Regions from separate parts of the Ideonella sp. FW305-24 genome, predicted to be linked through region 3. Evidence: predicted binding sites of a transcription regulator. Region 3 holds the regulator's gene; each other region holds the start of a gene.
What was found. Region 3 encodes FliA, which starts transcription of late flagellar genes. Its sites were predicted from a motif close to CTAAAGTTTNNNNNNNNNNNGCCGNTA; they were not measured.

Region 1 (10,648 bases), on a different contig from region 3:
GCGCGGTGCTCAGCGCGCCGACCTGGTTCGAGGTCAGGCCGACGATGGCGGCCGTGCTCAGGCCAGCGAACACGCTGGGCGACAGCGCCGCCACCTGCTCGGTGGCCATCACGCCGACTTGCGCCGCCGTCAGGGCACCGACCTGGTCAGCCGACAGGCCGGCCAGTGCGCCGGTGCTCAGCGCCTTGATGTCCACGGTCTCGATGGCGGCCACGGCGACCGTCGTCAGGCCGCTCAGCTGGGCCGAGCTCAGCGCGCCCATTTGCGTGCTCGTCAGGCCGGCCACTTGCGCGGTGGACAGCTGGTTGATGTCGTCTGCAACCAGGCCCTTCAGCGCGGCGGTGCTCAGCGCGGCCAGGTCGGCAGTCTCCAGCTTGGCGATCTGGTCGCCAGACAGAGCGGCGACCTGGGCGCTGCCCATGTTCGCGAAGTCCGCGGTAGTCAGCGCGTTCAGGTTGGTCGAGCTCAGGTTGGCCAGCTGGTCGGTGCTCAGTGCGCCGACCTGGGTGGTCGTCAGCGCGGCCATCTGGGCTGTCGTCAGCGTGTTCAGCTGGTCAGCGCTCATGGCGCGCAGCACGGCGGTGGACAAGGCCTTGATGTCGGCCGTCTCGATGGCGTCCAGCTGGGTGCTGGTCAGCGAAGCGATCTGGCCGGAGGTCAGCGCGCCCACTTGCGTCGAGGTCAGGTTGACGATGTCGGTCGTGCTCAGGCCGGCCAGCGAGGCCACCGGGTCGAACGGCAGCGCAGCGATCTGGGCGGAGCTCAGCACAGCCAGCTGCGAGGAGGTCAGCGCGTCCACTTGCGCCGAGCTCAGGCCGGCCAGTGCGGCGGTGCTCATCGCCTTCAGGTCCACCGTCTCGATGGCGGCAATGTTGGCGGTGCTCAAGGCGCCGATCTGGGCGCTGCTCAGCGCGGCCACTTGCGCCGAGCCCAGGCCTGCCACTTGCGCAGTCGTCAGCACGGCCATCTGGTCCACACCCAGGCCCTTCAGGGCGGCGGTGCCGATGGCGGCAAGGTCGGCGGTCTCCATCTTGGCGACCTGGCCGGCGGTCAGCCCGGCCACCTGGGTGCTGGTCATGCCAGCGAACTGTGCGCTGCCAATCGCGTTCAGCGCGGCCGTGCCCAGCACGCCGAGCTGGTCAGAGCTCAGCACTGCGGTTTGGGCGGAGCTCAGCGCGCCCAGCTGGGTGCTGGTCAAGGCGCCGAACTGGTCCACGCTCAGCGCCTTCAGCGCGCCGGTGGACAGGGCCTTGATGTCACCCGATTCAATGGCGGCCAGCTGCGCGGTGCTCAGCGCCGCGACTTGCGCGGTGGACAGCGCGGCAACCTGGTTGGAACTCAGGCCGACGATGCCGGCGGTGCTCATGCCAGCGAACTGGTTGGCACCGATGGCGGCGATCTGGCCGGTGCTCAGCGCACCGATCTGGCCAGCCGTCAGCGCGCCGACCTGTTCGGCGCTCAGCGCGGCAAAGGCGCCGGTGCTCAGGGCCTTGATGTCCACCGTCTCGATGACCGCCACGTCAGCCGTCGTCAGCGCCGCCACCTGGGCGGTGCTCAGTGCGGCGACCTGGTTGGAGGTCAGGCCTGCGACTTCGGCGGTGGTCAGCACGGCCATCGCGTCAGCGCTCAGGCCCTTCAGTGCGGCGGTGCTGAGGGCGGCGAGGTCAGCGCTCTCCATCTTGGCCACCTGGTCCGGCGTCAGCGCGGCCACCTGGGCGCTGCTCAGCGTGGCGAATTGCGCGCTGGTCAGGGCGTTCAGGTTGGTCGAGCTCAGGCCGTTCAGCTGGGCGGTCGTCAGCGCGGCGACCTGGTCGGTCGACAGCGCAGCCATCTGGGCGGTGCCCAGGCCGCCGAGCTGGTCGGCGTTCAAGGCCTTCAGCGCAGCGGTGGCAATGCCCTTCATGTCGCCGGTTTCGATGGCCGCCAGTTGCGCGGTGCTCATCGCAGCCAGCTGGGCGCTGCCCAGCGTGTTGATCTGGGCCGAGGTCAGGCCCACGACTGCGGCGGTGCCCAGGCCGGAGACCTGGTCAGCGCTCAGCGCGGCCACTTGGGCGGTCGTCATCGCGGTGGCTTGCGCCCCCGTCAGCGCGCCCACCTGGTCGGCCGACAGGCCCTTCAGCGCAGCGGTGGAAAGGTTCTTCAGGTCCACGGTCTCGATCGCGCGGATGCCGGCGGTCGTCATCGCGGCCAGTTGGCTGCTGCCCAGCGCGCCCATCTGGCCGGAGGTCAGGGCCACAACCTGGTCGGTGCTCAGTGCGGCCACGCCGTCCGCGCTCAGGCCCTTGATGGCGGCCGAGTTGATCGAGGCCAGGTCACCGGTGGTGAGCTTGGCGATCTGGTCAGCCGTCATCGCGGCGACCTGGGCGCTGGTCAGCACCGCGAACTGGCTGCTGCCCAGTGCGTTGAGGCTGGCGGTGGACAGGTTGGCCAGTGCGGCCGAGCCCATCGAGGCGATCTGGTCGGTGCTCAGTGCGGCCAGCTGGGCCGTCGTCAGCGTGGCGACCTGGTCGGCGCTCAGCGCATGCAGTGCAGCGGTGGTGATGGACTTGATGTCGCCGGTGGCGATGGCGTCCAGCTGGGCGCTGTTCATCGCGGCCAGTTGCGAGCCGGTCAGCGCCGCGGCTTGGGTCGAGGTCAGGCCGGCGATGCCGGCGGCCGACAGGCCAGCGACCTGGTCGCTGCCAAGCGCGGCCAGCTGGCCGGTGGTCAAGGCGGCGACTTGCACGCTGGTCAGCGCGCCCATCTGGTCGGCCGACAGGCCCTTCAGCGCCGCGGTGCCCAGCGCCTTCAGGTCGACGGTTTCGATGGCGGCGATGCCGGCGGTGGTCAGTGCAGCCACTTGGCCGCTGCCCAGTGCGCTGACCTGGTTGGAGCTCAGGCCGGCCACTTCAGCGGTGGTCAGCGCGGCCATCGCGTCATTGCTCAGGCCCTTCAGTGCGGCGGTGTTCAGAGCGGCCAGGTCGGCGCTCTCCATCTTGCTCACCTGGTCGGCCGTCAACGAGGCGACCTGGGCGCTGCTCATCGCAGCGAACTGGGCGGTGCTCAGCGCGTTCAGGTGGGTGCTGTTCAGGCCGCTCAGCTGGGCGGTGGTCAGCGCGCCGACCTGGTCGGTCGTCAGCACGGCCAGCTGGCCGGTGCCGAAGCTGTTGAGCTGCTCACCGCTCAGGCCCTTCAGCGCGGCAGTGGCAAGGCCCTTGATGTCGGCCGTTTCGATGGCGGCCAGCTGCGCAGTGCTCATCGCACCCAGCTGGGCGCTGCCCAGGGTGTTGAACTGGGCCGAGGTCAGGCCGACCACGGCGGCTGTGGACAGGCCGGCGACCTGGTCGCTGCTCAGCGCGGCGACCTGGGCGGTGCCCAGCGCGGTGGCCTGGGCACCCGTCAGCGCGCCAGCCTGAGTGGCCGTGAGGCCCTTCAGTGCGGCGGTCGACAGGTTCTTGATGTCCACGGTTTCGATGCCGGCGATGGCGGCGTTCGTCAGCGCGCCCACCTGGGTGCTGCTCAGCGAGCCCATTTGGTTGGACGTCATGGCCGCCACTTGCGTGGAGCTCAGCGAGGCCATGCCGTCGGCGCTCAGGCCCTTGATGGCGGCGGTGTTGATCGCGGCCAGGTCGGCCGTGCTCAGCTTGGCCACCTGGTCAGGCGTCAGCGCAGCGATCTGGGCGCTGGTCAGCGTGGCGAACTGCGCGGTGCTCATCGCGTCGAGGTTGCTCGTCGACAAGCCTGCCAGTGCGGCGGTGCCCAGCACGGCGATCTGGTCGGTGCTCAGCGCGGCCAGCTGGGCCGTCGTCAGCGAGCCGACCTGGTCGGCGCTCAGTGCCTTCAGCGCAGCGGTGCTCAGCGACTTCATGTCGCCGGTCGGGATCGCGTCGAGCTGGGTCGAGCTCATCGCGGCCAGTTGCGCGCCGGAGAGCGCAGCAGCCTGCGTGGAGGTCAGCCCGGCCAGGCTGGCGGCCGACAGGCCTGCGACCTGGTCGGAGCTCAGCGCGGTCAGCTGGCTGGTGGCCAGGGCGCCCACCTGGGTGCTGGTCAGCGCAGCGATCTGGTCGGCCGAGAAGCCCTTCAGCTGGGCCGAGCCCATCGCCTTCAGGTCCACGGTTTCGATGGCCGCCACGTCAGCGGTGGTCAGTGCGTTGACCTGGCCGCTGCTCAGCGCCGCGACTTGCGTGCTGGTCAGGCCGGCGACCTGTGCGGTCGTCAGCGCAGCCATGTCGTCAATGTTCAGGCCCTTCAGCGCAGCCGTGCCGATGGCCGCCAGGTCGGCGGTCTCCAGCTTGGCGACTTGCGCCGCCGTCAGCGCGCCCACCTGGGCGCTGGTCAGCGCGGCGAACTGGGCGGTGCCCAGCGCGTTCAGGTTGGCGGTAGACAGGGCGGCCAGCTGGTCGTTGCTGAAGCCGGCAATCTGGCCGGAGCTCAGCGCGGCCATCTGCGCGGTCGTCAGGTTGTTCAGCTGGTCGGCGCTGAGCGCGTGCAGCGCGGCGGTCGAGAGGGCCTTGATGTCGGCGGTCTCGATGGCCGCCAACTGGGCGGTGCTCATCGCGGCCACCTGGGCCGAGGTCAGGCCACCGACCTGGGTCGAGGTCATGGCGACGATGTCGGCGGTCGACAGGCCGCCCAGCGAGGACGGGTCCACCGTCAGCGCGGCGATCTGGGCCGAGCTCAGCACGGCCAGCTGGGTGGAAGTCAGCGCATCGACCTGGGCCGAGCTGAGGCCGGCCAGGGCGGCGGTGCTCAGGGCCTTGATGTCGACGGTTTCGATGATCGCGATGTTGGCGGGCGTCAGCGCGGCCAGCTGGGTGCTGCTCAGCGCGCCCACCTGGGTGCTGGTCAGGCCGGCGACCTGGGCGGTCGACAGGCCGGCCATGCCGTCGGCGCTCAGGCCCTTCAGCGCGGTGGTGTTCAGTGCGGCCAGGTCGGCCGTTTCCAGCTTGGCCACTTGCGCGGCGGTGAGGCCTGCAACCTGGGCGCTGGTGAGGGTGGCGAACTGGCTGGTGCCCATCGCGTTCAGCGCGGTGGAGCCCAGCGAGCCGAGCTGGTCGGCGCTCAGCACGGCGACCTGGTCGGTCGTCAGCGCGCCGAGCTGGCCGCTGGTGAGGTGGCTGACCTGGTCGACGCTCATCACCTTGATGGCGGCGGTGGACAAGGCCTTCAGGTCACCGCTCTCGATGGCGGCCACCTGGGCCGTGCCCATCGCGGCGACTTGCGCAGTCGTCAGCACGGCGACTTGCGCCGAAGTCAGGCCAACCACGCCGGCGGTGCTCATGCCGGACATCTGGCCGGGCGTCAGCGCGGCGATCTGGTTGGTGCTCAGCACGCCCACTTGCGCGCCGGTCAGCGCGCCGACCTGGTCTGCCGTGAGGCCGGCCAGGGCGCCGGTCGCCAGCGCCTTGATGTCGATGGTCTCGATGGCCGCAATGTCGGCCGTGTTCAGCGCAGCCAGCTGGCCGGTGCTCAGCGCGGCGATCTGGTTGCTGGTCATGGCAGCCACCTGACCGGTGGTCAGCGCAGCCATGTCGTCGTTGCTCAGGCCCTTCAGCGCGGCGGTGCCGATGGCGGCGAGGTCCTTGGTCGCGAGGTTGGCGACCTGGCTGACGGTCAGGCCGGCGACTTGCGCGCTGGTCAGGTTGGCGAAGGTGGAGGTGCTCAGCGAGTTCAGGTTGTCGCTGCTCAGGCTGCCGAGCTGGGCGCTGCCCAGGGCGGCGCTCTGGTCAGTGCTCATCGCGGCCAGTTGCGCGGTGGTCAGCGAGGCGATCTGGTCAGCGCTCAGGCCCTTCAGCGCGGCGGTCGAGAGGGCCTTCATGTCGGCCGAGTCGATGGCCACCAGCTGCGCGGTGCTCATCGCGCCCAGCTGCGCGCTGGTCAGCGCGCCCACTTGCGTGGAGCTCAGCGCGGTCACGTCGCCTGCGGTCAGGTTGGCGACCTGCTCGGCCTTCAGGGCGCCGATCTGGCCAGCGGTCAGCGCGGCGACCTGGGCGGTCGTCAGGTGCGACAGCTGGTCAGCCGTCAGGCCGGCCAGCGTGGCCGTGCCCATGTTCTTCAGGTCGGCGGTCTCGATCGCGGCAACAGCGGCGGTGCTCATCTGCGCCAGTTGGCCGCTGCTCAGCGCAGCCAGCTGGGCCGAGCCCATGGCCGTGACTTGCGCGGCGGTCAGCGCGTTCATCGCGTCGTTGCCCAGGCCCTTCAGCGCGGCGGTGCCGAGGGCAGCCACGTCGGCCGTCTCCAGCTTGGCCACCTGGTCAGCCGACAAGGCGGCCACCTGGCCGCTGCTCAGCGAGGAGAACTGCAGCGTGGTCAGCGCGTTCAGGTCGTCGGTGGCCAGGCCCGAGAGCTGCTGGTTGCTCAGCACCGCGACTTGCGCGGTGGTCAGCGCGGCCAGCTGGCCGGAAGTCATGCTGCCCAGCACGTCCGGGCTCAAGGCCTTCAGCGCGGCGGTGGAGATGGCCTTGATGTCGGCCGTCTCGATGGCGCCCAGCTGCGTGCTGCTCAGCGCAGCCAACTGGCCGCTGCTCAGCGTGCCGATCTGGTTGGAACCCAGGGCGGCGATGTTGGCGGTCGACAGGCCGGCGATCTGGTCGTTGCTCAAAGCGGCGACTTGCGCGGTGCTCAGCGCAGCGGCTTGCTGGGAGTTCAGGCCGCCGATCTGGTCGGCCGACAGGCCCTTCATCGCGGCGGTGCTGATGGCGGTGATGTCAGCGGTGCTCAGCACGCCCACGTCGCCTGCGGTCAGCGCGCCCAGCTGGGCGCTGGACAGCTGCGCCACTTGGGCCGAGGTCATGTACTTGACCTGGTCGGTGGTCAGCGCGCCGATGGCGTCAACGCTCAGGCCCTTGATGGCGGCGGTGTTGATCGCGGCCAGGTCGGCGGTTTCGAGCTTGGCGGCCTGGGTGGCGGTGATGGCGGCGACCTGGGCGCTGCCCATCGCGGCGTATTGAACCGTGGTCAGCGCGTCCAGGTGGGCGGTGTCCAGCGCGGCCAGCTGGTTGGCGCTCAGCGAGGCGACTTGCGCGGTGCTCAGCGCGGCCAGCTGGGCGGTGCCCAGCGTGGCGAACTGGTCGGCCGACAGGGTCTTCAGCACCGCGGTGCTGATGGCGCCGATGTCGGCAGTGTCAATCGCGGCCAGCTGGGTGCTGCTCAGCGCGCCGAGCTGGGCCGAGGTCAGCGTGCCGACCTGGGTGGAGCTCAGTGCGGCGATGTTGGCGGTGTTCAGGCCGGAGACCTGGTCAGCGCTCAAGGCGGCGACCTGGGCGGTGCTCAAGGCGGCGATCTGGGCGGTCTTCAGCGCACCGACCTGGTCGGCCGACAGGCCCTTCAGCGCGGTGACGCTGATGGCGGCCATGTCGGCGGTTTCGATGGCGCCAATGGCGGCGCTGCTCATCGCGGCGAGCTGGTTGCTGGCGAGCTGGGCCAGCTGGGCCGAGCTCATGGCCACCACTTGCGCGGTGGTCAATGCGCCCAGCGCATCGGCGCCCAGGGTCTTGACGGCGGCGGTGCTCAGCGCAGCGACGTCGGCGGTTTCGAGCTTGGCGACCTGGTCGGCCGACAGCGAAGCCACCTGGGCGCTGCTCATGGCGGCGAACTGGGCGGTGCCCAGTGCGTTCAGGTGGTCGGTGGAGAGGCTTTGCAGCTGGGTGGTGCTCAGCGCCGCCGTCTGGGCGGTGCTCAGCGCGGCGTACTGCGCGGTGCTCATGGCGCCGAGCTGGTCGGCGTTCAAGGCCTTGACGGCGGCCGTGCCCAGCGCGACGACGTCAGCGGTTTCGATGGCGGCAACTTGCGCATTGCTCATCGCGGCGACTTGCGCGCTGCTCAGCGCGCCGATCTGGGTCGAGCTCAGGGCGGCAACGTTGGCGGTGCTCAGCGAGCTCAGCTGGTCGGAACCGATGGCGGCCAGCTGGGCGGTGCCCAGTGCGGCGGCCTGGACGCTGGTCAGGCCACCGACCTGGTCAGCGCTGAGGCCCTTGATGGCGGCGGTGCCGATGGCGCGGATCTTGTCGGCGCTCAGCTGCTGCAGGTCCACCACGTCCATCGCGGCGATCTGGGTGCTGCTCAGCGAGGCGACTTGCGCGCTGGTCAGCGCGGCAGCCTGGGTGCTGGTCAGCGCGGTGACGGCGTCGGCCGTCATGCCCTTGATCGCGGCGGTGCTCAGCGCAGCCACGTCCACGCTTTCCAGCGCGGCCACCTGGGTGGCGGTCATCGAGGCGACCTGCAGGCTGGTCATGGCGGCGAACTGGCCGGTGCTCAGCGAGTCGAGCTGGTTCGTGGCCAGGCCGGCGATCTGCGAGCTGGTCAGCACGGCCACCTGGCCGGTGGACATGGCGACGAACTGGTCGGTCGTCAGGGCGGCGAGCTGCGCGTCCGTCAGTGCCTTGATCGCAGCGGTCTTCAGCATCGAGAAGTCAGCGGTGCCGAAGGCGGAGAGCTGGCTGCCGCTCATCGCAGCGATCCCGGCGGGCGAGATGGCCGCGGCCTGCGCGGTGCCCAGGGCCTGGATCTGCGCATTGCTGAACGCGGCCCAGTCTTCGGTGGTCAGCGCGGCGACGGCAGCGGTCGAGAGAGCTGCGATCTGATCAGTGGTCAGGGTCGGAACAGTGGTGGCCATGACAGATGTCCTTTAACTTGTGATCTCAAATGGAACGAGCCGGCGTCGCGGCGCGACTGCTACCCAGAAACTTCAAACGGTGCGCAAGGGGCTGAACCGAGGCTCCTCGCCTTGCGCCGAGATCAGGGCAGCAGCCGGTCGCAGGGCAGCGACGTCGGTGGAATTCCGATCTCTCAGTCGGTTTTCGTCCCGTGGACGAACGACTTAAGCCGCCGGAGGCAGCAAACAGGGCCCGAAAACCCCCTCTTCTTGCCGAAGAGTTGGCAAACCGGGGCTTCCTGGGCGTTGGCCGTTCACGGACCCGCAAGATTCCGCGGGTTAACCCGCAGGCCGACGCGGAGGGGTGGTCAAGCGCGTACATCGTTGAACAGCTCATCGCATTCCACCGGGGGCGCCAGCTCCGGAGTGGCCGCAGCGGCCGGTGAAGAAGAGGCCACCGAAGCCGCAGGCGCTGCGGCGGTGGAAGACGACGAAGCGGCGGCAGCCAGCTCCGGATAGAAACTCGACAGGAAGCAGCCCATCACGTGCGAGACACCGCGCTCTGTGACCTCGCGCAGGTCCGAAGCCAGGTACTGGCCGAACGACGCCGCATGGCTGATGATTTCGAAGGACGGGAAGTAGGCGACCTGCGCGTGACGCGCTTCGACCTCGCCCACCGCGGCGCGCAGCACCGACTTGGAATACGAGGACGCCACCAGCACGTTGCGCTCGCTGCGGGTGGCGACCAGCGGCACCGGTGAAACGGTGAAGATGATCTTCAGCGCCGGGTTCACCTCGGTGAGCGCGGCAACCAGGGCTTCCAGGTCGGCCACGACTTCGGTGCAGGTCAGGTTGCGGAAGACGTGCTTTTCAGGATCGAACTCGCCCTTGACCGTGCCCGGGCAGGCTGGGTAGGTGTGGCCGGTCTCGGTGTTGAGCCAGCATTCGGTCAGGCCCAGCGTGAAGATGAACACGTCGGCCGTCTCGAACATGTGCTTGACGCGGCCCAGGTGGTAGGCTCGGTCTGCCCTGGCTTCTTCCAGGCTGGCAAAACCGGCCTTCACGACGCTGGGACGCACCAGGTCGTACCAGCGGCCGTCCTGCTCGAAGAAGTCTTCGATCATGGGGCGCTGGCCGAAGGCCTGCTGGAACAGCTCCAGGCACTGGCGTGTGGTGTAGATGTTCCCGTAGCGGGCGGAGAACTGCTGATAGCTCTCCACCTCGCCGCCGAACTGGTGCATCAGCGGGTGGGCCGGCTCGGCGATGTACGGCGCCATGCCCACGTTCTTCATGTAGCGGGCGATGTGCTGCGCAAAGCAGCTGCCGGCGGTGGCGACCTTGTCGCTGCGCAGCAGCTGGAACTTCGGCGTGTCGTTGAGCGGCAGGTCGCGCCAGGCCACGTCGGACACGAACTTCTTCCAGAAGGCCCGAGGGGGGAGATTCGAATAGGGATGCATGTCGATCTCTCCGTTCAGGCGGCTTGCGCCAGCAACTCGGCCGGCACGCGGCGCTGGCCAGTCTTCTCGGCGATCTCGGCCATCTGGCGCAGCACCAGCGCGCCGTAGCGCTTGTTGCCATGCACCGAATCGCCAGCGAACTCAGCGGCCAGGTAGCCCTGCGGGTCCATGGCTTCTGCGGGCGGCAGCAGGCTGTTGATGCCGCAGGCGCGCGCCGATTCACGGATCTGCCGGGCGTAGACCAGGTAGTACTTGAGCCGCACCGACAGCGGGCTCATGTCCACCGCTTCCGGGTCCACCACGCCAGGGCCCGGGTCCCAGCGCTCGCCAGGAATCGTGGGCGGGCACACCACGTTGAAGACCGGCATCGAAGGCTGCATCGCGCGGATGGCCAGCAGGATGGCCTGGGCCTTGGCGATCTGCGCCGCGACCTGCCGTTCAATGACGTACAGCGGCACGATCTGCCGGCCCGGCAGCGGTGCGAGGTCCGGCCGCTCGGGCAGCCAGAAGTCCAGCGGCTGCGGCTGCTCGCGCAGCGCCAGGTGGATGTGCTCCTCGCCGTGAATGAAGGTGAACAGCACGTTGCCACCCTGCCCGCCTTCCCCGTTCATGCCAGCCA
Region 2 (10,648 bases), on a different contig from region 3:
CAGCACCAGCGCTTCGTCCACCCAGGGCAGGGCACTGGCCAGCGCCCTGCCGAGCTGCTGCGACTCGTTGCGCACGATCATCACCAGCGCCACCCGGAAGCGCTGGGCGCCGGGCGGTGGGTCTTGCGGGCGGGGAGGCGGGGGCTTGGCCGTCATTTTGGAAACTTTAGGACTGCAGGGTGTCTTCAATCGGTCGATAAGCAGGGTGGGCGGCGGCCATTTGGTCGGCAAGACGACCGGCTGCCACCCAGGCCGCAAAGCGCGTCCGGTTGATCGAAGGAAAAGCGGGAAAAAAAACCCTCAAGTCCGGCGATCAAGGTTCCGAAATCCAGGGTACGGCCCCAACAAACTGAAGCGGGGGCGCAACCCCAGGGCCATTCCGGTCCTTGTTATCAAGCCCCGTGCAGGAGTTATCCCAATGTCTTCCACCATCAACACCAACGTTGCTTCGCTGAACGCACAGCGCAACCTGTCGGCCTCGCAATCGTCGTTGTCCACTTCGATGCAACGCCTGTCTTCCGGCTTGCGCATCAATTCAGCCAAGGACGACGCTGCCGGCCTGTCGATCGCCGAACGCATGAATGCGCAGGTCAGGGGCATGAACGTGGCCATCCGCAATGCCAACGACGGCATCTCGATGGCGCAGACCGCTGAAGGCGCGCTGGCCAAGGTGGGCGACTCGCTGCAGCGCATGCGTGAACTGGCGGTCCAGGCCCGCAACTCGACCAACACCAGCTCCGACAAGGACTCGCTGAACAAGGAGTTTGGCCAGCTGCAGAGCGAAATCAACCGCGTGATGGGCGGCACCAGCTTCAACGGCAAGCACATGCTGGGCGCCGATGCGACCGCCATGACCTTCCAGATCGGTGCCAACACCACCAACGACGACGTGATCAATGTCAGCACCACCAACATGGTGACCAACAGCGACATGCAGGCGGTGACCGGCTCCTCGGCGAGCATCGACGCCTCGGCCACCTCGGGCGCCATCGCCTCGGTGATCGACGACATCGACACCGCCCTGGACACGGTCAACAACCAGCGCGCGACCTTCGGTGCGACGCAAAGCCGCTTCGACGCCGTGATCTCCCAGCTGCAGCAGGGCGTGGAGGCGCAGAGCGCCGCCCGCGGCCGCATCATGGACGCCGACTTCGCGACCGAAACCGCCAACATGAGCCGCGCCCAGATCCTGCAGCAGGCAGGCACTGCGATGGTCGCCCAGGCGAACCAGCTGCCCCAGCAAGTGCTGTCGCTGCTTCGATGACGCCAAGGCGGCCCAGCAAGGGTCGCAGGTTGAACCGGTTCTTTCCGAACCGGCCTGAGCCCACTGAATTCCCGAACCGGCGTTGCCAGGACGCTGCTTCGGGGTGCAGGCGCAGATAGTCCTAAAGGTTCCAAAAGTCGCATCCGATATCCCACTCACAGGACGCAAACAACGGTGTCCTGTAGGTCCGGTGAGATGGCCAAGGGTCAGGCAAATGAGTAGTTGCCCGACCGGAGGAGCACCCGGCGCTTAGGCGAAAGACGAACCGCCGGTGCTTTAACCGGAAGACTTTTGGAACCCATTCTGGAGTAACTATCATGGCTCAAACCATCAATACCAACGTTGCCTCGCTGAACGCTCAACGCAACCTGGCTTCTTCGCAATCGTCGCTGTCCACCTCGATGCAGCGCCTGTCTTCGGGCATGCGCATCAACTCGGCCAAGGACGACGCCGCTGGCCTGTCGATCGCCGAACGGATGAATTCGCAGGTTCGCGGCATGAACGTCGCGATCCGCAATGCCAACGACGGCATTTCGCTGGCGCAGACCGCTGAAGGTGCACTGGCCAAGGTGGGCGACTCGCTGCAACGCATGCGTGAACTGGCAGTGCAGGCACGCAACGCCACCAACACCAGCTCCGACAAGGATTCGCTGAACAAGGAATTCGGCCAGCTGCAGGAAGAAATCACCCGTGTGATGGGGGGTACCTCCTTCAACGGCAAGCACATGCTGGGCGCCGATGCGACCGCCATGACCTTCCAGATCGGCGCGAACACCAGCGCGGACGACACCATCACCGTGAACACCACCAACATGGTGACGAACACGGACATGATCGCTGTCACCGGCTCGTCGGCTGCCATCGATGCAAGCGCCACCTCGGGTGCCCTGGCGACGGTGATCGACAACATCGACACCGCCATCAACACGGTGAACGACCAGCGCGCCACCTTCGGTGCCACGCAAAGCCGCTTCGACGCGGTGATCGCCAACCTGCAGCAAGGCGTGGAATCGCAAAGCGCAGCCCGCGGCCGCATCATGGACGCTGACTTCGCGACGGAAACCGCGAACATGAGCCGCGCCCAGATCCTGCAGCAGGCCGGCACCGCGATGGTCGCCCAGGCCAACCAGCTGCCGCAGCAGGTCCTGCGTCTGCTGCAGTAAACAAAGGGCTGAGGAAGCCGGCGACACGGGGGCGACCCCGGCCTCGCTGGCCTCCTTCTGAACATTGGCTCCCCATCCGCACCCGGCTTTTGGCCGGGTTCGGCATCCCGGCGAAAGCCAGGATGGAAGAAGACCCGATTCGGCTTGCATTTCGCGGCTTTGCAGATCGGGCACTGCTTTGAGAATCACACCTAACGCATCGCCCTTGCTCGGGCGGCGTGGTCCGGAAGCACTGACGAGTCCGGTGCCGTGTCAATCCGACGCGGCGCTTTTCGACGGTGATCGAGTGCCGGGCTGTAGGGCCCGCGGCGGTTTCAAACCCGCAGCGGTTCATGCAAGCCGGCACGTTCGCCGGGTGTGGTTGATTCTTGAGGAGTGCTCACATGCCGCAGACCATTAACACGAACATCGCTTCGCTCAACGCGCAGCGAAACCTGAACATGTCGCAGTCGTCGTTGCAGACGTCGATGCAGCGACTGTCGTCCGGCATGCGTGTCAATTCCGCCAAGGATGACGCTGCAGGCCTGGCGATTGCAGAACGCATGAACTCGCAGGTGCGCGGCATGAACGTTGCGATCCGCAACGCGAATGACGGCATCTCGCTCTCGCAGACCGCGGAAGGCGCTTTGTCCAAGGTGGGCGACGCGTTGCAGCGCATGCGGGAACTGGCTGTCCAGGCACGAAACTCGACGAACTCGAGTTCCGACAAGGATTCGCTGAACAAGGAATTCACCCAGCTGCAGTCGGAAATCAACCGCGTGCTGGGTGGCACGACCTTCAACGGCAAGCACATCCTGGGCGCCGATGCGACGACGCTGACCTTCCAGATCGGCGCCAACACGACGACCGACGACGTGATCGACGTGGCGACGACCAACATGGCGACGTCCAGCGACATCACCACGGTCACCTCGACCAGCGCGGTGATCGATGCTGCGGCGACGTCAGGCGCGATTGCCGATGTGATCAACAACATCGACGCGGCCATCGACACGGTCAACAACACCCGTGCGACCTTCGGTGCGACCCAGAGCCGCTTCGACGCGATCATCTCCAACCTGCAGCAATCGGTCGAGAACCAGGCCGCCGCGCGCAGCCGGATCATGGACGCCGACTACGCGCAGGAAACCGCCAACATGAGCCGCGCGCAGATCCTGCAGCAGGCCGGCACGGCGATGGTGGCCCAGGCCAACCAGCTGCCGCAGTCGGTGCTGAAGCTGCTGGGCTGATCTCCGGCCGGGGGCCGCGCAAACGCGGCGCGACGCCGGCTTTCTTTCCGGTGCGCAGCCCCTCAAGTTCGTGGTGCTCGCGCCGACATTGTTGTCACAGAACCGGTGATTCCTCGCCGGACAGAAGGACGGGCCGACCATGACCAGCAGCACTCTTTCCTCGATGGGCGTTGGCTCCGGGCTGGACGTCACTTCCATCATCAAGTCGCTGATGGCGGTCGAGCACAGGCCGGTTGACCTGCTGGCCACCGAGCAGACGACGCTCAGCACCACGCTGTCCTCGATGGGCAAGATGCAGAGCTATGCCTCGACCATGGGCGACAAGGCCCAGGCGCTGGCCGACCTCAGCCTGTGGTCGAAGAAGAGTTTCACTTCCAGCGACAGCACGGCCGTTGCCGGCTCGGCCGAAGATGGCACAGCCGCTGGCAGCTATTCCGTCTCCGTGCAGGCCCTGGCCTCGTCCCAGACGCTCACCTCGGGCGCGTTTTCGTCTTCCAGCGCAACGCTGAGCGAAGGCACGTTGACGATCGAACTGGGCACCTGGGGCAGCGGCAGTCCTGCGAGTGGCTTCACTGCCAAGGATGGCAGCAGCGCGCTGAACATCACCATCGGCCCGGACGACACCAGCCTGACGTCCGTTCGGGACAAGATCAACGCGGCGGGTGCCGGCGTCACGGCCAGCATCGTCACTGACGCCAACGGCTCGCGCCTGTCGCTGCGCTCCACTGCCACCGGCGCCGAGAACGGCTTCCGCATCACGGCAAGCGAAACCAGTGACGATGGCGATGCCGGCACCGGTCTGTCGGCACTGGCTTATGACGCCACCGCTTCCAGCAACACGATGACGCGCAACCTGGCGGCCGGCAATGCCAAAGCCACGGTCAACGGCATCCAGGTCGAGTCCAGCACCAACACCTTCAGCACCGTGGCCGAAGGCGTGACCTTCACCGTGGGCAAAGTGACGGGTGACGCGACCACCGAGATCACCATCACCGACAACACCGACGCGGTGACCACCGGCATCAAGGATTTCGTCAAGGCCTTCAATGACTTGGCCAGCTACATCAAGGACCAGACCAAGTACGACGAAACGGCCAAGAAGGGCGCGCCGCTGCAGGGTGACCGCACCGCCATCGGCTTCCAGTGGCAGATGCGCGGCATCATCAACGACGGCACCAAGGCCTCGTCTTCGCTGTCGCACCTGTCCGACATCGGCATCTCCATGGCCGCGGACGGCACCCTGAAGCTGGACAGCGCGAAGCTTGAAACTGCGATGAAGAATCCGGCCGAGGTGCGCAAGGCGCTGGCCACCGACGGCGCCGATGCCGATAGCTCCGGCTTCATGGATCGCTTCCGCGACCTTGCCGACGCCGCCACCGCTTCGGACGGCAGCCTGCAGACCCGGCAGGATGCGCTGAACGCCGCGATCAAACGCAACCAGTCGCAGCAGGACTCGATGGAGGCCCGTTTGGTCGGCGTCCAGGCCCGCTACGAGGCCCAGTACCAGGCGCTGGACACGCAGATGGCGTCGCTCAACGCCTTGTCGTCCTATGTCACCCAGCAGATGGCGGCCTTGTCGTCGTCGTCCTGAGCGCCGGAAAGATAGGTACTTTCCCTAGATTCATGTCATCGAAGGCGCCTGCGGGCGCCTTTTTTCATGGGCTTTCCAGGGCCGTTCCACAGAGGGAAAAGCCCCTGGATCTGTCTTGAAACTGTCCGGAAACCCGGGGTGATACGGGAGATCGGTCCGCCTCAAGTGCCCGCACGGGGCACCGATAAACAACACAAGCGGAACAACAAACGGACTTCACAAAATGTTCACCCCCAGCTTCTCCTACGCGCTCGGCCAAGCCGGTGCCATGGCCCACGCCTACCGCCGCGTGAGTGTCGAGACCAGCATCGTCGATGCTTCGCCGCACAAACTGGTGGAGATGTTGTTCGACGGCTTCATGGAATCCGTCAGCCAGGCCCGCGGCTACATGCGCTCTGGCGAGATCGAGTCCAAGGGCAAGGCCATCAGCCGTGCCGCCCGCATCGTCGAAGAAGGGCTGAAGGCCGGCCTAAACCTGAAGGATGGCGGCCGCCTGGCGCTGGACCTGCAGTCGCTCTACGCCTACCTGACCATGCGCCTGACGCTGGCCAACATCCGCAACGACGAAAAGATCCTCGATGAGTGCGCCTCGCTCGTCGATCCCCTGCGCCAAGCCTGGAAGGCCATTGGCCCTCAGGTCCACCAAGGCCTGAACTGAGCCGTGCGTTTTGACACGCCGAGACCCGACACGACATGCCGGAACACTGAAATGAGCACCAACTTGCTGAACTTTTACGAGGCGATCGAACGCGCCAGCGCCGACATGGTCGAAGCCGCCCGCGTTGGCAACTGGGATGAAGTCGTCAAGCTCGAAGGCGCTTGCGCCGTCCTGATTGCCCAGTTGAAGAACGCTGCCCACTCCGAATCGCTGCAGGCCGAGGAAAGCAAGGTCAAGTCGCGCATCATGCAGCGCATCTTGCTGAACGATGCCGAGATCCGCCATCTGGCCGAGCCCTGGCTGGACGACCTCGACCAGATGATGACCGGCCGCAGCAAGACGCTGCACTGAGCGGCTGTCCTCAGCCCCACGCGCTCATCGCCTCCGGACTGGATTCACCGATGTTTTCCGACACCCGCCCGGCCCCGATCAACCCGCATGCGGGTTCATCGATGCAGGAGTTCCGCATTGACGAGCCGCACGAGATCCGCGCACTGCTCAAGGCGCTGATGGACCGCAGCGTGGTGATCAACCTCAGCGGGTCCGACGGCACGGCCTACCAGACCACGCTGTGGAGCATCGACGCGACGCAGGGCAAGCTGGCCTTCAGCGTGGACCTGATGTCGCCCGCCGCGCAGCGCCTGGTCGAGGCCGAAGAGGCCTCGGCCGTCGGCTATCTGGACCAGATCAAGCTGCAGTTCGACGTGACCGACCGGTTGCTGGTGCATGGCAAGAACGCCTGCGTGCTGCAGACCAGCATGCCGCGCGAACTCTTCCGCTTCCAGCGCCGCTCAGCCTACCGCGTGCGCACGCTGGAACGCACCTCGCCGACGGCGAGCTTTCGCCACCCGCAGATCCCCGACATGCGGCTCGAGCTGCGTGTGCTGGACGTCAGTGCTGGCGGTTGCGCGCTGTTCCTGCCGGAAAACGTGCCCCCGGTCGAGCCTGGCGTGGTCATCCACGGCACCCGGCTCTCGCTGGACGGCGACACCGAATTCCAGACCAGCCTGATGGTCCACCACGTCACCTCCATCCAGCCGCAAGCCAAGGGCGTGCGCCTGGGCTGCGAACTGACCCGGCTGGACGCCAACGCGACCCGCGCGCTTCAGCGGTATATCGACAACACCCAGAAGCGCCGACGCATGCTGTCGCTGGACTGAGGCCCTTCGGCCCGGCCTCAGCACCAGTCGCGCAGCGACGCCACCACGCGCCCGAGCACCGTCACGGCGGGCGTGGCCTCCAGGTCCAGGTCGAAGGCGGGATACGCCGGGTTGGCGCTGCTCACCCGGATCAAGCCGTCCGGCAGCCGCTGGCACAACCTCACCAGCGTTTCCGGGCCTTGCACCAGCGCGTACATGAAGCCGCTGCGCGGCACGGTGTCCTTCAGATGGATCACCACCAGGTCGCCGCTTCGCAGGGCCGGCTCCATGGCATTGCCATCCACCCTGACCACGCAAAGGGCCTCCGGCTTCAGCTCCCGTGCCGCCAGCCAGTCCTCTGGCAGCCGCAGCGCATGGCCTGGCCCGTAGCGGGCCGTCGGCTCGTTCACGCCATCCACCCTGTGCCAGCCGATGGCCGGGGCTTGGTCCGCGCGCTGCATCGGCGATTCACCCGTCAACAGCCAGACGGGATTGATGCCATACGCCGCGTGCAGCCCGGCCAGGAACTCGGCGCTGGGCAGGCGCCTGCCTGAGAGATATGCCCGCACCGTGCTGAACGGAACACCGGCCCGGCTGGCGAACCGCGCCTGATCCACGCCCGCCTCGGCCATCGCCGAGCGCAGCCGCGCCGTGACCGCAGCGACGTCAAGTGCCGGCGCCTGACGGGAAGACGCGGCATCCGCGCTGGGCACGAAAGACTTGGAAGGCATGAGGGGTGGCGGAATTGATAGCGATTCGCTACGAATTCTCCCCCAGTTCACCCCTGTGCCCGGGTGAGCTTCGCCGTGACGAACCTGTGCCCTTGCGCTTTTCATCCCCATGCCAGAGGACAGGATGCTCTTGTGGATGTCCTTTATGGAGCTTTATCATTGATCCAAAACGAGCATCAAACTCAGGGGAATTGATCAATGAGGTCTCGAAAAGAGCAATGTCCTCCGCTTCTGACGCCGGAAGAGGTCAAGACCCGGTTGAAGCAGGAGGGCATGACACTGAAGCAGTGGGCAGAACTCAACGACTTTCGCTATCAGGCCGTGAGCCAGGTGCTCCGTGGCGTGAACCGTGCCACTTTCGGAGATGGCCATCGCATTGCCAAGGCGCTGGGGCTCAAATGACCGCGGCGCCCACCCCCTGGACCGCCGGCGACATGCGGCCCCGCCGGCTGTACCTGTCCATCTGCCATGCCTATGAGCGCCTGGGCCCTCATGCCCGCAGCGCGCTGCGCCAGGCTGTGGGCCCGGAAAGCTCGCTGCCGAATGTGATGGCGGCCGCCCAGCTCATCGTGGGCACCACCGATGCCGATGACCTCGCGCTGGTCGTGGCGCGGCTCATCAGCATGAGCAACGAAAACGCCGCCAGCGTGGGCCTGCATTGGCCACAGCCGTCCGGCGGTCCGGAAGACCCGTGATGAAAACTGCTTCGTCAAATGCCTCACCAGATACCCCATTTTGGGGATGGGCGACCCACCCCTTCCTCACCTAATCTCCAACGCGCAAAAAACACGGAGGGTGGAATGTCCAGAAAGATCAAATGCCTGATGGCATTGGCAGGCGCATTGCTGCTGCACGGGGTGCATGCGGATGAGTATGACGAAGAATACAAACGCGTTGGTTCGGCCAGAACCATCACGGCGTATGGCTCAGACCTGTTTGGTGACAAGGTTAACATCTACAACGGCAGCCTGGAGTTTGTTCAGCAGGACGTTTCATTGCCTGGAAACAGCGCGCTACCTGTAGCTGCAGGGCGGCGGCGGACGCTCGGTGAGCGCCTGGGGACTGCCGCCGATAATCCCACTGGCGCATTCTATGATTGGCAGTTGGAGATTCCGCATGTTCACGGGACATTTGCCGCTCACAATGGAGGGTGGGTAACGCCTGCAGAGCCGGGTGCGCCTGATGGAACCAATCAACGTTGCACTAAATTTGGTGCCCCGCACGCAGGTTCTGATAATAGCGGAGATTATTCAGCAGAGAGCACGTCATTCTGGCACGGTACTTTTTTCTATCTTCCAGGAAAGGGTGATCAGGAAATTGTCAAGCGTTCCGCTGTCAATTCTTCGGCTCCCGGAGGAAATGCCGGCGCCTATCCCCTCGTTACGCATGATGGATATCAGGTTGGCTGTATTACACTTGCGCAGGGGGAAGGGTTTTTGGTGGTTGCGCCGGACGGTACAAAGTATCGGTTTGACCGCATGCAAAAATGGTATGCGGGTCCGTACGCCATCACGCCTGGCGACCCTTCATTTGCGGCGCGTCAACGCAAGAATGCCACCCCCACGGGTGCCAACTCGCCATCGGTGGTGTTGGCGGAATACTGGATGGTTCCAAGCGTGGTCACGGATCGTTTTGGCAACACGGTAACGTACAACTGGGATCCGGCCGATACAAGAAAGTTATTGTCCATCGTGTCAAGTGATGGTCGGCATCTCGATTTTAGTTATTCAAATTCGCTCGCCGTTAGCCAAGTCACAGATGGCGCTCGCACATGGAAGTATGGGTATGTCAATGGACGTTTGACATCCGTCACGCTGCCTGATAATTCAGCTTGGGCGCTTGATTTTGCCGGAAACTTGCAAGGCGTTTCATATGTTGGCACTCCCAACTGTGAGTCCGTCGTTGCGCCCTCTGGTGGCGGTACCGTGACCATGACCCATCCATCGGGCGCAGTTGGCAAGTTCCAAATCGCAGCTGCTCAGCATGGTCGTTCTCATGTTCCGAAGATCTGCCTATCCCGAGGCGGCTCTCCAACAGCGACTTATGCGGTATATCCGCGCATCTTTGCCAACCTTGCGCTGAAGGCCAAAACCCTATCCGGGCCAGGTCTGCCCAGCATGACTTGGACGCACAGCTATCCGACAGCGGTTGGTACTTGGTCAGACTGCACCACAGGCTGTGGTGACACCAAAGTTGTCACGGTCACCGACAGCGAAGGCAAGGTGGTCAAACACACCTTCGGTACCGTCTGGATGGCCAATGACGGGCAGTTGCAGAAGGTGGAAGAGGGCAATGCCAATGGCACGCTCCGCACGACGGTTTATACCTACGCGGCATCGGCCGATGGCGGTGGCCAGCCATTTCCTTCTCTTGTGGGCAGCAGCGACGCAGAAGGCGATCATTTCAGTACGGAACAACTCACCCCCCAACGCTCAAAAACCATCACCCAGCAAGGCGCCACCTTCCAGTGGTACGCCAACAGCTTCGACAGCTTTGCGCGCCCGGCAAGCGTGACCAAGGCGAGCAGCCTGAATACCGCTTACACACGCACTGAGTTGCTGAGCTACACCGACATTCTCGACAAATGGGTGATCGGATTGCCCAACCGTGTCAAGGAGGCTGCTTCGGGCGTCGCCTTCGTGGGTTATGACTACGACACGCTGGGCCGGCTGACCAGCGACTATAAATTTGGCTCCTTCCAGCACATTCGCACCTACAACACCGACGGCACGCTGGCCACCATCACCGATGGTGCGGGCGATCCGCACAAGATAGCCCTGAGCAGCTGGAAGCGCGGCATTCCGCAGACCATTGCTTACCCCACCGGCCACACCAAAACCGCCGTCGTCAACGACTACGGCCGCATCACTTCG
Region 3 (10,648 bases):
GGCTGCCGAACCTTCGCCGATGGAACACGACCTGAGCGCTGGCGTGAACGACGACGTCGAACAGCTGGCGATGAGCACGCTGTCCTTCCAGGACTATGTGCGCGACCGCATGCTGCGCCGCCGCCAGGCCGCGATCGACAGCAGCGCCGAGCCGCAACACGAACCGCAGGCACCCGCGCCGCAACCGCAGGCCATGGCCCGCGCCCAGGCACCCATCCAGCAGCCGCAGCGCGCCCCGGCGCCCACCGCAGCCATGCTGGCCCAGGCCCCCACGCTGTCGGCCCGCATGTCGGTGCCGGTACCCACGGCACCGGTGCGCCGCGGCCCGGTGCGCCGCCAGCCCGATCACCTGGGCATGGACATTCCCACGCTGGGCGAGCCGGTCGGCCAGCAACGCGACCAGATCGACATGGTTAACGAGCTGCGCTCGATGAAGGGCCTGATCGAAGAACGCTTCGGCACGCTGGCCTTCATGGAAAAGCTGCAGCGCGAGCCGCGCCAGGCCGTGCTGTCGCAAAAGCTGATGGACTGCGGCTTCACGCCCGGCCTGACGCGCAAGCTGGTCGAGTCCCTGCCTGCCGGCACCAGCGACGAACTGACCTGGGCCACCACCGTGCTGGAGCGCAACCTGCTGACCGGTGAGCAAGAGCCGGCCCTGGAAGAGCAGGGCGGCGTGTTCGCGATGATCGGCTCCACCGGCGTGGGCAAGACCACCACCACCGCCAAGCTGGCCGCCGCCTTTGCCACCGCGCACGGCGCCAACCACCTCGGCCTGATCACGCTGGACGCTTACCGTGTTGGCGCCCACGAGCAGCTGCGCGCCTATGGCCGCATCCTCGGCGTGCCCGTCCACACCGCCCATGACCGCGCTTCGCTGGAAGACCTGCTGGACCTGCTGTCGGGCAAGAAGATGGTCCTGATCGACACCGCCGGCATGGCCCAGCGCGATGCGCGCTGCCGCGAACTGCTGGAGATGCTGCAGCACCGTTCCATCCAGCGCTTGCTGGTGGTGGACGCTTCGTCGCAAGGCGAAACCATTGACGACGTGATGACCGCCTGGCGCGCCGCGCAATGCAAGGGCGTGATCCTCTCCAAGCTCGACGAAGCCGTGAAGCTGGCCCCCGCGCTGGACGCCGTGATCCGCCACCGCATGAAGGTGCTGGGCGTGGCCAACGGCCAGCGCGTGCCGGAAGACTGGCACCGCCTGTCGGCCAACGCGCTGATGCACCGCGCGATGCGTGGCGGCGGCAGCGCGGCCTACCGAATCGATGCCAACGACGTGCAGCTGGTCTTCTCGGCCCTGCACCGCCCGGCCGCCGCGCCCGGTGCCGCGCCGATGCAGCGCCTGTAACCCCAGTGAATGCCAGTAGCCGTATGAACGCCTTCACCTCCAACGCTTCCACCACCGCCGACCAGGCCGATGGCCTGCGCCGCCTCTTTTCCGGCCAGCAGGTGCAGATCGTGCCGGTCGTCGCCAACCCGCATGTCGACATGGCCGCCGTGATGCTGGAGCGCCTCAGCCTGGCCTTTGCCGAGCTGGGTGCCCATGCCCTGGTGCTGGACGCCGCAGACAGCTCGCCGCTGCCCAACGAGCTGGTCGACATGGACCTGCCGTCCTGCATTGAACGCCTGGGCGACAGCGTTTCCTACCTGGCCGCCCGCGGCCTGCCGCGCCGCCATGTCAACAGCCGCGGCTCCAGCGAAGCCTGGCTGGCGGCGGTGGAACAGGCCGCGCCGTTTGCCCACGTCATCATCGTGCACGCCGAGGCGCGCGACCTGTGCCGCCTGCTGGGTGCGCGCGAGGTCTGCCCCATCCTGATGGCGGGGCTCGAATCGGTCAGCCTCACCGAGGCCTATGCCGCGATGAAGCTGCTCTCGCAGCGCCTGGGGCTGATGGCTTTTGACCTGCTGGTCGGCATGGCCTCGCGGCCGCGCCGCGCCGAGCGCGTGGCCGACCGCCTGTCCAGCTGCGCCGACAACTTCCTGGCCGCCGCAATGCGCAACTGGGCTGCGGTCGACCGTGACGTTTCCCTGAACAAGCCCGCCTCGCCCGAGTTGTCCCAGCTGGCGGAAGACCAGTTGACCGGTCTGGCCGCGCCTTCCTCCTTCGCCCCCAGCCCGGCACTTGCCGGCCAGGGCGCCTCACTTTCCCTGGATTGATAGACGGAGACTGCATTCATGTACACCGCCACCGGCCGTCTCGACGCCAATGCGTTGCTCAAGCAGTACAGCCCTCTGGTGCGCCGCCTCGCGCACCAGATGATTGCCAAGCTGCCTGCCAACGTCGAGATCGACGACCTGATACAGGTCGGCATGATCGGACTGAACGATGCGCTGGGCCGCTTCGACGTGGGCCAGGGCGTGCAGTTCGAGACCTTCGCCACCCAGCGCATCCGCGGCGCCATGCTCGACGAGTTGCGCGGCACCGACTGGATGAGCCGCGGCAACCGCCGCCAGCAGCGCGAGATCGAAGCCGCCGTGCATCGACTCGAACAGCAGCTGGGCCGCCCACCGCAGGAAAGCGAAATCGCCAAGGAAATGGGCGTCTCGCTGGACGCCTACCAGGACACGCTGACCAAGGTGCGCGGCACCCAGCTGGTCTACCTGGAAGACATGTCGGGCGACGAAGGCGGCGACGAGTACCTGGACCGCCACGTGGCCGACGCGGAAGCCAACCCGCTGGCCATGCTGCAGGACCACCGCATGCGCGAGGCCCTGGTCGAAGCCATCAAGAACCTGCCCGAGCGCGAACAGTACGTGATGAGCATGTACTACGAGCACGACATGAACCTGAAGGAAATCGCCGCCGTGCTCGGCGTCACCGAATCCCGCGTCTGCCAGCTGCACAGCCAATCCATCGCCCGCCTGCGGGTCAAGCTGCGCGCCTGGTAAGCCCCCGTTTTTTCGGCCGTGCCTTGCGCACGGCCAGCCCCGTCGAAAGAGCCGTTGTTGGGAACCAGTGGCACAACCACCAGGCAGTCCTCGGCACTCTGATGTTGGCAGTCTCAACCCACCCGGGTTGATCGCATTGTTTTCGTGTTGACTCCTCCTCCGACTTGCGAAAAGTCGTTAGAGCCCCGCGCTGATGTCCGGCCCGGGGCTTTCTTTTTGGGCGGCCCGTGCCGCGTGCCTACCGCGACAGCCAGCGCGACAGCAGGCGGGTGTAGCGCGGCATGATCAGGTAGGTCATCAGGAGCACGGTGGCGGTGGAGACGGCCAGGTTGCCGGCCAGGCGGCCCCAAGGTGTGGGCCAGCCGTGGACCAGGGGGCCGATCAGCAGGCCGAGCGCGGTGGTCAGCGGATAGATCACCGACAGCGTGGCCAGCGCCTGCTTCGCGCGGCGTGGCGCCGGCATGGCGGCGCGCGGCTCGAACCAGAATTCCAGTCCGGTGACGGTCTTCACTTCCTCCGGGCCGGTCAGCATGGGCTCGGCTTCTCGGAGCAGCGCCTGGCGCGCCTCGGAGCGAAACCAGTCGTCGGCATGGGCGATGGTGTCGAACTGGATGGTGATCGTGTAGAGCGTCTCGCCTGGCGACGGCGGAATGACGTGGGCGCCTCTGTGGCCGGGAAAGCGGGCGGCAACCAGGATGATGCGGTGCAGCCAGGCCTCATAGTCGCCGCGCCGGGCGGGGTCCACACGCTGGCGGATCACCGCGGTGATCATTTCGGCCTGAGGCAGTTCGCTGGCCACGACCTGAAGCAGGTCTGCAGAGCGCAGTTCCGGGCGTCTTTCATCGGTGGCATGTGCCGGGGGAATGCGAGCGGTGTCCATGCCGCACTGTGGGCGCAAAAGGCCCGGCCAGGCTTCGGCCAAATGGCCGATGCAGCCCTCCCCACTGCGGTGGATTTGCGCAAGAAGTGGCCAGCGCCCGCCTCAGGCTCTCAGCGGTCGTCTTCCCGAGCGGCAGCCTGGCCGGCAGCGAACCCGCGCGGAGAGACGCCGAAGCGCTGCTTGAACAGCCGGGAGAAGTGCGAGGCGTCGTTGAAGCCCCAGCGCAAGGCCACCGCCAGGACGCCCGGATGGCCGGGTCTGCGCAGGTCGCTGGCGCTGCGCTGCAGGCGCAGCTCCCGGATCAGGCTGCTGACGGACAGCGGCGCCTCCTCGAACAGGCCGTAGAGCGTGCGGCGGGAAACCCGGAAGCGCGCGGCAAGCTGGTCCGGCCCGAGCTGTGGCTCCATCAGGTGGTCGGCAATGTAGGTCTCGACCGCCTGGCGAAAGGCTGCGCGCACCGGCAGCCGGTCCTGTTCCTGGGCCTCCAGCGTCGCGCCCAGCGCGGTGGTGATGATGCCGTTGAGCGCGGCGCTGAGCCCGTCCTGCGCGCTGATGCTGGTGGCGGCGCCCACCTGTTCCAGCGACCGGGCGAAGCGGGCTGCGACCAGGCCCAGCCCGGTCTGTCCGCTGACGCAGCGTGCAGTCGCCTGGTGCGGTGCCGCGAGCCGGGACACAAGCTGGTTCCTGGGGATGCGGAACGACAGCACGCGCCAGTCCTCACGGAAGTCGAGGAAATACGGCCGCGTGCTGTCCACGATCGAGAAGTCGCCAGGCGATACCAGCGTTTCCTGGCCATCCTGGCGAACCACGCACGAGCCTTCCAACTGGAAGTTCGCGAAGCAGAACTCGACCGGATTGCGGCGGATCTCGTCCCAGCGGCGCTGGACGAACTGGCTGCGTGAGAACACGCGGGTCTGCATGCTCAGCGAGAGCGGGCTGGAACTGGCCTCGCCGGTGAAATCGGGCCCTGGGTCGCTTTGCTTGAGGACGGGATTGAGCGAAACAAAGGCCTGGCAGAGGACCTCGCGCCAGTAGCTGAATCGCTCGTGCTGCGCACAGGCTTCGGTGGTCCAGACCCGCTGCATTGCTGGCTACTCCGCGGGCACACGCGCGGCCCATGTCAGGCGCGGGCGCCGCTCGGCGGTGGCGCGGCATGGCATGCCGTTCAAGCGCGTCATGTGGGTGCTCGCTTTGCACAGATCGTCAACTGGCCTTGCACGAAAAGACAACTCATGGCGTGACGGGCTTGCAGCGTGTGCCCATGCTGTGCACGAGGCGCGCGCAGGCTGCGTCATCTCGGTGCAGCCTTTTCGCACGCCGGTGCGGTGGCAGGTGGCGCAGGCCCGGATCCAGGCGCCTGCGGACCGAAAAGATGCAAGGTCCGGGCCAGAGCACGGAGGCCATCGCGTGCCGGCGGTGGCGCGAACGGGCGTGCCCGCGCCTTGGCGAGAGCGGTGGAGGGCGGCGCTGCCGTGCTTGCGCGAATCATCAATTGGGCCTGCATGGACTGGCGAGATGACAGCAGACCCCCTGCCTACGATCCATCGTCGCTTTCCCCAACTCCCGCAAGAAAGGTCGTTTCGCATGGCTATCGATTTCCAGCTCTCCGAGGCGCAGCAGGGCCTGCAAATGGGCGCGCGTGCGTTCGGTGCCGAGGTCCTGCGCAAGGTCGCGCCCACCATCGCCCCGATCCCCCGGCCCGAGGACCGGTTCTACGCCACGCGCCCGTTCTACAAGGCCATGGCCGACGCCGGTTTCGTCAAGGCGCTGCTGCCGGCCTCGATCGGCGGCACCGCACTCAGCACGCTGGACTTCGCTTTGGCAGCCGAAGAGCTCGCCGCCGTCGATGTCAACGTGCCAACCGCCCTGCTGGGCACCGGCCTGGGACTGCATGCGGTGCTGCATCACGGCACCGAGGCGCAGAAGCAGCGCTTCCTGCCGGACTTCGCCGAGGACGGCTCGCGCCTGGCCGCACTGGCATTCACCGAAGTCACCGGCGGGGCCAACTACGACAACCCCGACCCGTCCGTCGGCGTGCAGACCTTTGCCCGGCGCGAAGGCGACGAATGGGTCATCAATGGCGCCAAGCACTACACCACCAATGGCACCGGCTGGGACGGCAAGGGCGCGCACCTGTACAGCGTCATCTGCCGCACCGACCCGGCCTTGCCGCCGCAGGATTCGCTGGCGGTCGTCATGGTGCCGGGCGGCACGCCGGGCATCGAGATCGTGGGCATTCTCGACACCGTGGGCCACCGCGCGACGATCTCGCCGCGCATCCACTTCAACAACGTGCGCGTGCCGGCCGCCAACATCGTGGGCAAGCCCGGCGACGGCATCGCCATGGTGGAGGGTGCCTTCGCATGGACAGCGGCGCTGATCGGCGCGGCCTGCGTGGGCGTGATGCGCGCGGCCTTCGACGTGGCGTTGAAATTCGCCCGCAGCGACAAGCGTTCCGGCACGGTGCCGGTGATCGAGCACCAGAACGTCGGCTTCATGCTGGCCGACATCAAGATGCGCATCGAGGCCGCGCGCTACCTGACCTGGAAAGCCTGCCACCAGCTCGACCTCACCGAGGGCCGCAGCCGCGAGCTGGCCATCATCACCAAGGTGCACTGCTCGGAACTGTGCGTGCAGGCGGTGTACGACACCATGCGCGTGGTCGGCGTGGATGCCTACACCGACATGCACCCGCTGGCCGGCCTGATGCAGGACGCGCTGTGCTTCCCGCTGTACGACGGCGGCAACATGGGCGTGCGCCGCCGCCAGCTGCATGCGCTGCTGCGCTCGCCGGACTACAACCCCATGGCCTCGGCCGAGGCGCGTGGATGAGGCCTGCCGCCGCTTGATTGTTCGACCGTCTGACCGTCTGTCCGTTTGACATCGCCGAGGGTCACGCCGATGAAGCTCCAATACGCTACCGAGATCGTTGACGCGCCCAGGCGCTTCGACTACTGGAACGAGGTCGTCTGCCGCCATTGCCTGCTGGCGGACAGCAAGTCGCTCAGCGAGAGGCCGTTCGACGGCAAATTGCATGTCGGAGCGGCGGGCACCGTGGGTGTCAGCATCATGTCCGCGCCCTTGCATCACTGGCGGCGGGACGCGCACCACATCCGCATCCGGCCGGACGACGACCTGTGGTTGGCCTACATGGTCAGTGGCGAAGCCCGCATCAGCCAGGACGGACGCCAGGCGCATCTGCGCAGCGGCGACATGGCCCTGTACGACGCGACGCGGCCTTTCGAGTTCGACATGGCGCCGGAGAAGGTGTGCGTGGTGCGCCTGCCGCGCAAGTCCATGCTCAGCCGCGTGCCCGGCGCAGACCGCATGACGGCCCAACTGATCGACCCCCGGCGGCCGGGGGGCGCCGCTGTGCGTTCGATGATCGAGGAAGCCGCGCGCACCGAATTCTCCGATGCGGATGCTGCCGCCCGCTACGGAAGTGCGCTGCTGGATGTGCTCTCGCTGCACCTGGACATGCCGTCGGACGCGAGGACCGTGGTCAGGGAACGGGATCTCTACGCGCGCCTGGTGGCCCATATCCGCGAGAACTTCGCGGACACCGGTTTGACGCTGCAATCGCTGGCGCAGACGCACCACGTGTGCGAGCGCACCGTCGCGCGTGCCTTTGCGCGCCACGGCCAGACCCCCATGGAAGTCCTGCGCCGGGCGCGCCTGCAGGCCAGCCATCGCGCGCTGGCTGAAAGACAGGCCGACAGCGTGACGACGGCAGCCTTGAGCTGCGGCTTCACCGACCTGTCCCACTTCAGCCGCGTGTTCCGTGTGGCTTACGGCTACACCCCGCAGAGCCTGCTGTCGCATTGAGCTTGGCGGCGACCGCCGCTGCGTGCTTCGGCAGGTCGCGTTGCGCGTCAGGCACGCGCCCGGCGCCGTGAAACCGACAGCCCCGCAGCTTGTCATTCCTCGTCAAGCGCATGTCCTTCTGAAGCAAGCGCCGGCACCCGGTTTGGCCAACCATGGCATCAACCCGCTGCACGAAAACGAGCGGGGCCTGTGGCCCCTCCCGCCTTCGATGTGTGCATCCTTCATCTTTCGTTTTCAGTTTCCGGATCGGCTGGCCGACCGGAACCAGGAGCAGGCATACATGGCCATCGACCGTCCCACGACCGAGCAGCTTGCGGCGCTTGCAAGCCGTCTTCACATGCGGCTCACGCCCGAGGAGGCCAGCGAGTACCTGGCGCTGATGCAGCCCAGCTTCGACGCCTACGACCTGATCGACGAGCTGCCCGACGAAGTGCCCGAGCTGCGCTATCCGCGCGCCGCCGGCCATCGCCCCAGCGGTGACATGAACCGCTACAACGCCTGGGCCTGCAAGACCGAGGTGAAGGGTGCGACCGTGGGCAAGCTGGCCGGCCGCACGGTGGTGCTCAAGGACAACATTGCGCTGGCAGGCGTGCCGATGATGAACGGGTCTTCGACGCTCGAAGGCTTCGTCCCGGCCTATGACGCCACCGTGGCCACCCGGCTGCTGGACGCGGGCGCCACCATCGTCGGCAAGGCGACCTGTGAGCACTTCTGCCTCTCGGGTGGCAGCCACACTTCGGATCCCGCGCCGGTGCACAACCCGCGCCGCCATGGCCATTCGTCGGGCGGCTCCTCTTCCGGCAGCGCCGTGCTGGTGGCCGCTGGCGAGGTGGACCTGGCGGTGGGCGGCGACCAGGGCGGCTCGGTCCGGATTCCCGCGGCGTGGTGTGGCATCTACGGCCTCAAGCCAACGCACGGGCTGGTGCCCTACACCGGGATCATGCCCATCGAGTCCACCCTGGACCACACCGGGCCGATGACCGCCAACGTGCGCGACAACGCGCTCATGCTGGAGGTCATGGCGGGGGCCGACGGGCTCGATCCGCGCCAGGCGGCGCCCAAGGTCGATGCCTATACCGAGGCGCTGGGGCGCGGCGCCGATGGCCTGCGCATCGGCATCCTCAGCGAAGGCTTCCAGCTCGCCAACCTGGACCCGCGGGTGGCCGACAAGGTGCGCAATGCCATCGCCAGGTTCGAGGGCCTGGGCGCGCGCGTCGAAGAGGTCTCGGTGCCGGCCCACGGCCTGGCCGGCGCGCTGTGGAGCCCCATCGGTTGCGAGGGGCTGACCATGCAGATGATGCACGGCAACGGCATGGGCTTCAACTGGAAGGGCCAGTACGACGTGGCGCTGCTGGACCGGCACACCGGCTGGCACGAGCAGGCCGATGCCTTGTCGGCCTCGCTCAAGGTCTGCATGTTCGTCGGCCAGTACGGCCTGGAGCGCTACAACGGGCGCTACTACGCCAAGGCGCAGAACATCGCGCGCCGCGCCCGGGCCGGTTACGACCAGGCGCTGGCGCAGTACGACCTGCTGGTCATGCCGACGGTGCCGTTCGCCGCCCAGCCGCATCCCGAGCCCGGCTGCTCGATCACCGAGTACGCGGCGAGGGCGCTGGAAATGATAGGCAACACCGCGCCGCAGGACATCACCGGCCATCCCGCCATGACCCTCCCTTGCGGCCTGGTCGACGGGTTGCCGATCGGTTTGATGCTGGTGGGCCGCCACCACGCAGAAAGCACGATCTACCAGGCCGCCGCAGCCTTCGAAGCCAGCGTCGACTGGCAGACGCTCTGACGCTGTTTCGTTTCCCTTCCTTCCCGGATTCATCGCGCACAGAAAGGCCCAACCATGAGCTCTCCCCCCGACCATGACCATGACCATACGCAGCCGCCGGATGCGATGGCCTTGCGCGTCAAGGCACTCGAGTCCCTGCTGACGGAGAAGGGCCTGATCGATCCGGCCGCGCTGGACGCGCTGATCGACACCTATGAGCACAAGATCGGCCCCCGTAACGGGGCGCAGGTGGTCGCCAAGGCCTGGAGCGACCCCGCGTACAAGGCGCGCCTGCTGAGCGGCGCCACCGAGGCCATTGCCGAACTGGGCTTCTCGGGCGTGCAGGGCGAGGACATGGTGGTGGTCGAGAACACCCCGCAGGTCCACAACGTGACCGTGTGCACGCTGTGCTCCTGCTACCCCTGGCCCACCCTGGGCCTGCCGCCGGTCTGGTACAAGGCCGCGCCCTACCGGTCACGCATCGTGATCGATCCGCGCGGCGTCCTGGCTGAGTTCGGTCTGAGCATCGCTGACGACAGGGAGGTTCGCGTCTGGGACAGCAGCGCCGAGTTGCGCTACCTCGTGCTGCCGGAACGCCCGGCCGACACCGAGGGCTGGAGCGAGGCGCAACTGGCCGAACTGGTCACGCGCGACTCGATGATCGGCACTGGCCTGGCCAGGCAGCCTGCCGCTGTTTGAACCCTTCCACGACAAGGAGCACAGCATGAATGGCATTCACGACCTGGGCGGCATGCACGGCATGGGTCCCATCGATCCGCCGCAGGACGAACCGCGGTTCCATCACGAATGGGAGCGACGGACCTTCCCCCTCTTTGCCTCGTTGTACGTGGGCGGGCATTTCAACGTGGACGAGTTTCGCCACGCCATCGAGCGCATGGCGCCGGTGCATTACCTGGACGGCAGCTACTACGAGCATTGGCTGCACGCCTTCGAAACGCTGCTGATGGAGAAGGGCATGATCACCGCCGCCGAGTTGCGCGGCGAGGCCCGTCCTGCCAAGCCATCCGTGCCGCCGCCGGTGCTGACCGTCGACATGGTTCAGCCGGTGGTGCTGGGTGGCGCCTCTGCGCGGGCCAAGGAGGACGTGCCGGGCCGCTTCCACGCAGGAGACCGGGTCCGGGCCCAGAACCTGAACCCGCTCACGCACACGCGGCTGCCACGCTATGCGCGCGGGAAGGTCGGCACCGTCGAGATCGTCCACGGCGCTTTCGCGACACCGGACACCATGGCACATGGACAGGGCGAGCAACCCCAGC

Region 1: a site for FliA is predicted at 8,776-8,802, ahead of AC3WR5_RS00465 (SPM autocatalytic domain-containing protein). Genes of this name have one in related genera too.
Region 2: a site for FliA is predicted at 5,408-5,434, ahead of fliS (flagellar export chaperone FliS). Genes of this name have one in related genera too.

The regions. Positions count from the first base shown of each region.
Region 1 is NZ_JBYTAI010000001.1:107,580-118,227, forward strand. It holds gene AC3WR5_RS00465 (SPM autocatalytic domain-containing protein) at 1-8,593, opposite strand, end outside; gene AC3WR5_RS00470 (GSCFA domain-containing protein) at 8,941-10,029, opposite strand; gene AC3WR5_RS00475 (hypothetical protein) at 10,044-10,648, opposite strand, start outside.
Region 2 is NZ_JBYTAI010000013.1:273-10,920, reverse strand. It holds gene AC3WR5_RS26060 (glycosyltransferase) at 1-156, opposite strand, end outside; gene AC3WR5_RS26055 (flagellin domain-containing protein) at 419-1,264, shown strand; gene AC3WR5_RS26050 (flagellin domain-containing protein) at 1,582-2,427, shown strand; gene AC3WR5_RS26045 (flagellin domain-containing protein) at 2,811-3,656, shown strand; gene fliD (flagellar filament capping protein FliD) at 3,796-5,247, shown strand; gene fliS (flagellar export chaperone FliS) at 5,471-5,905, shown strand; gene AC3WR5_RS26030 (flagellar protein FliT) at 5,957-6,256, shown strand; gene AC3WR5_RS26025 (flagellar brake protein) at 6,307-7,065, shown strand; gene AC3WR5_RS26020 (XRE family transcriptional regulator) at 7,083-7,775, opposite strand; gene AC3WR5_RS26015 (helix-turn-helix domain-containing protein) at 8,049-8,177, shown strand; gene AC3WR5_RS26010 (hypothetical protein) at 8,174-8,470, shown strand; partial or broken gene AC3WR5_RS26005 (RHS repeat protein) at 8,576-10,648, shown strand, end outside.
Region 3 is NZ_JBYTAI010000016.1:103,103-113,750, reverse strand. It holds gene flhF (flagellar biosynthesis GTPase FlhF) at 1-1,351, shown strand, start outside; gene AC3WR5_RS29295 (MinD/ParA family ATP-binding protein) at 1,375-2,160, shown strand; gene AC3WR5_RS29290 (RNA polymerase sigma factor FliA) at 2,179-2,892, shown strand; gene AC3WR5_RS29285 (antibiotic biosynthesis monooxygenase) at 3,131-3,772, opposite strand; gene AC3WR5_RS29280 (helix-turn-helix domain-containing protein) at 3,883-4,857, opposite strand; gene AC3WR5_RS29275 (acyl-CoA dehydrogenase family protein) at 5,357-6,604, shown strand; gene AC3WR5_RS29270 (AraC-like ligand-binding domain-containing protein) at 6,674-7,597, shown strand; gene AC3WR5_RS29265 (amidase) at 7,878-9,392, shown strand; gene nthA (nitrile hydratase subunit alpha) at 9,447-10,070, shown strand; gene nthB (nitrile hydratase subunit beta) at 10,096-10,648, shown strand, end outside.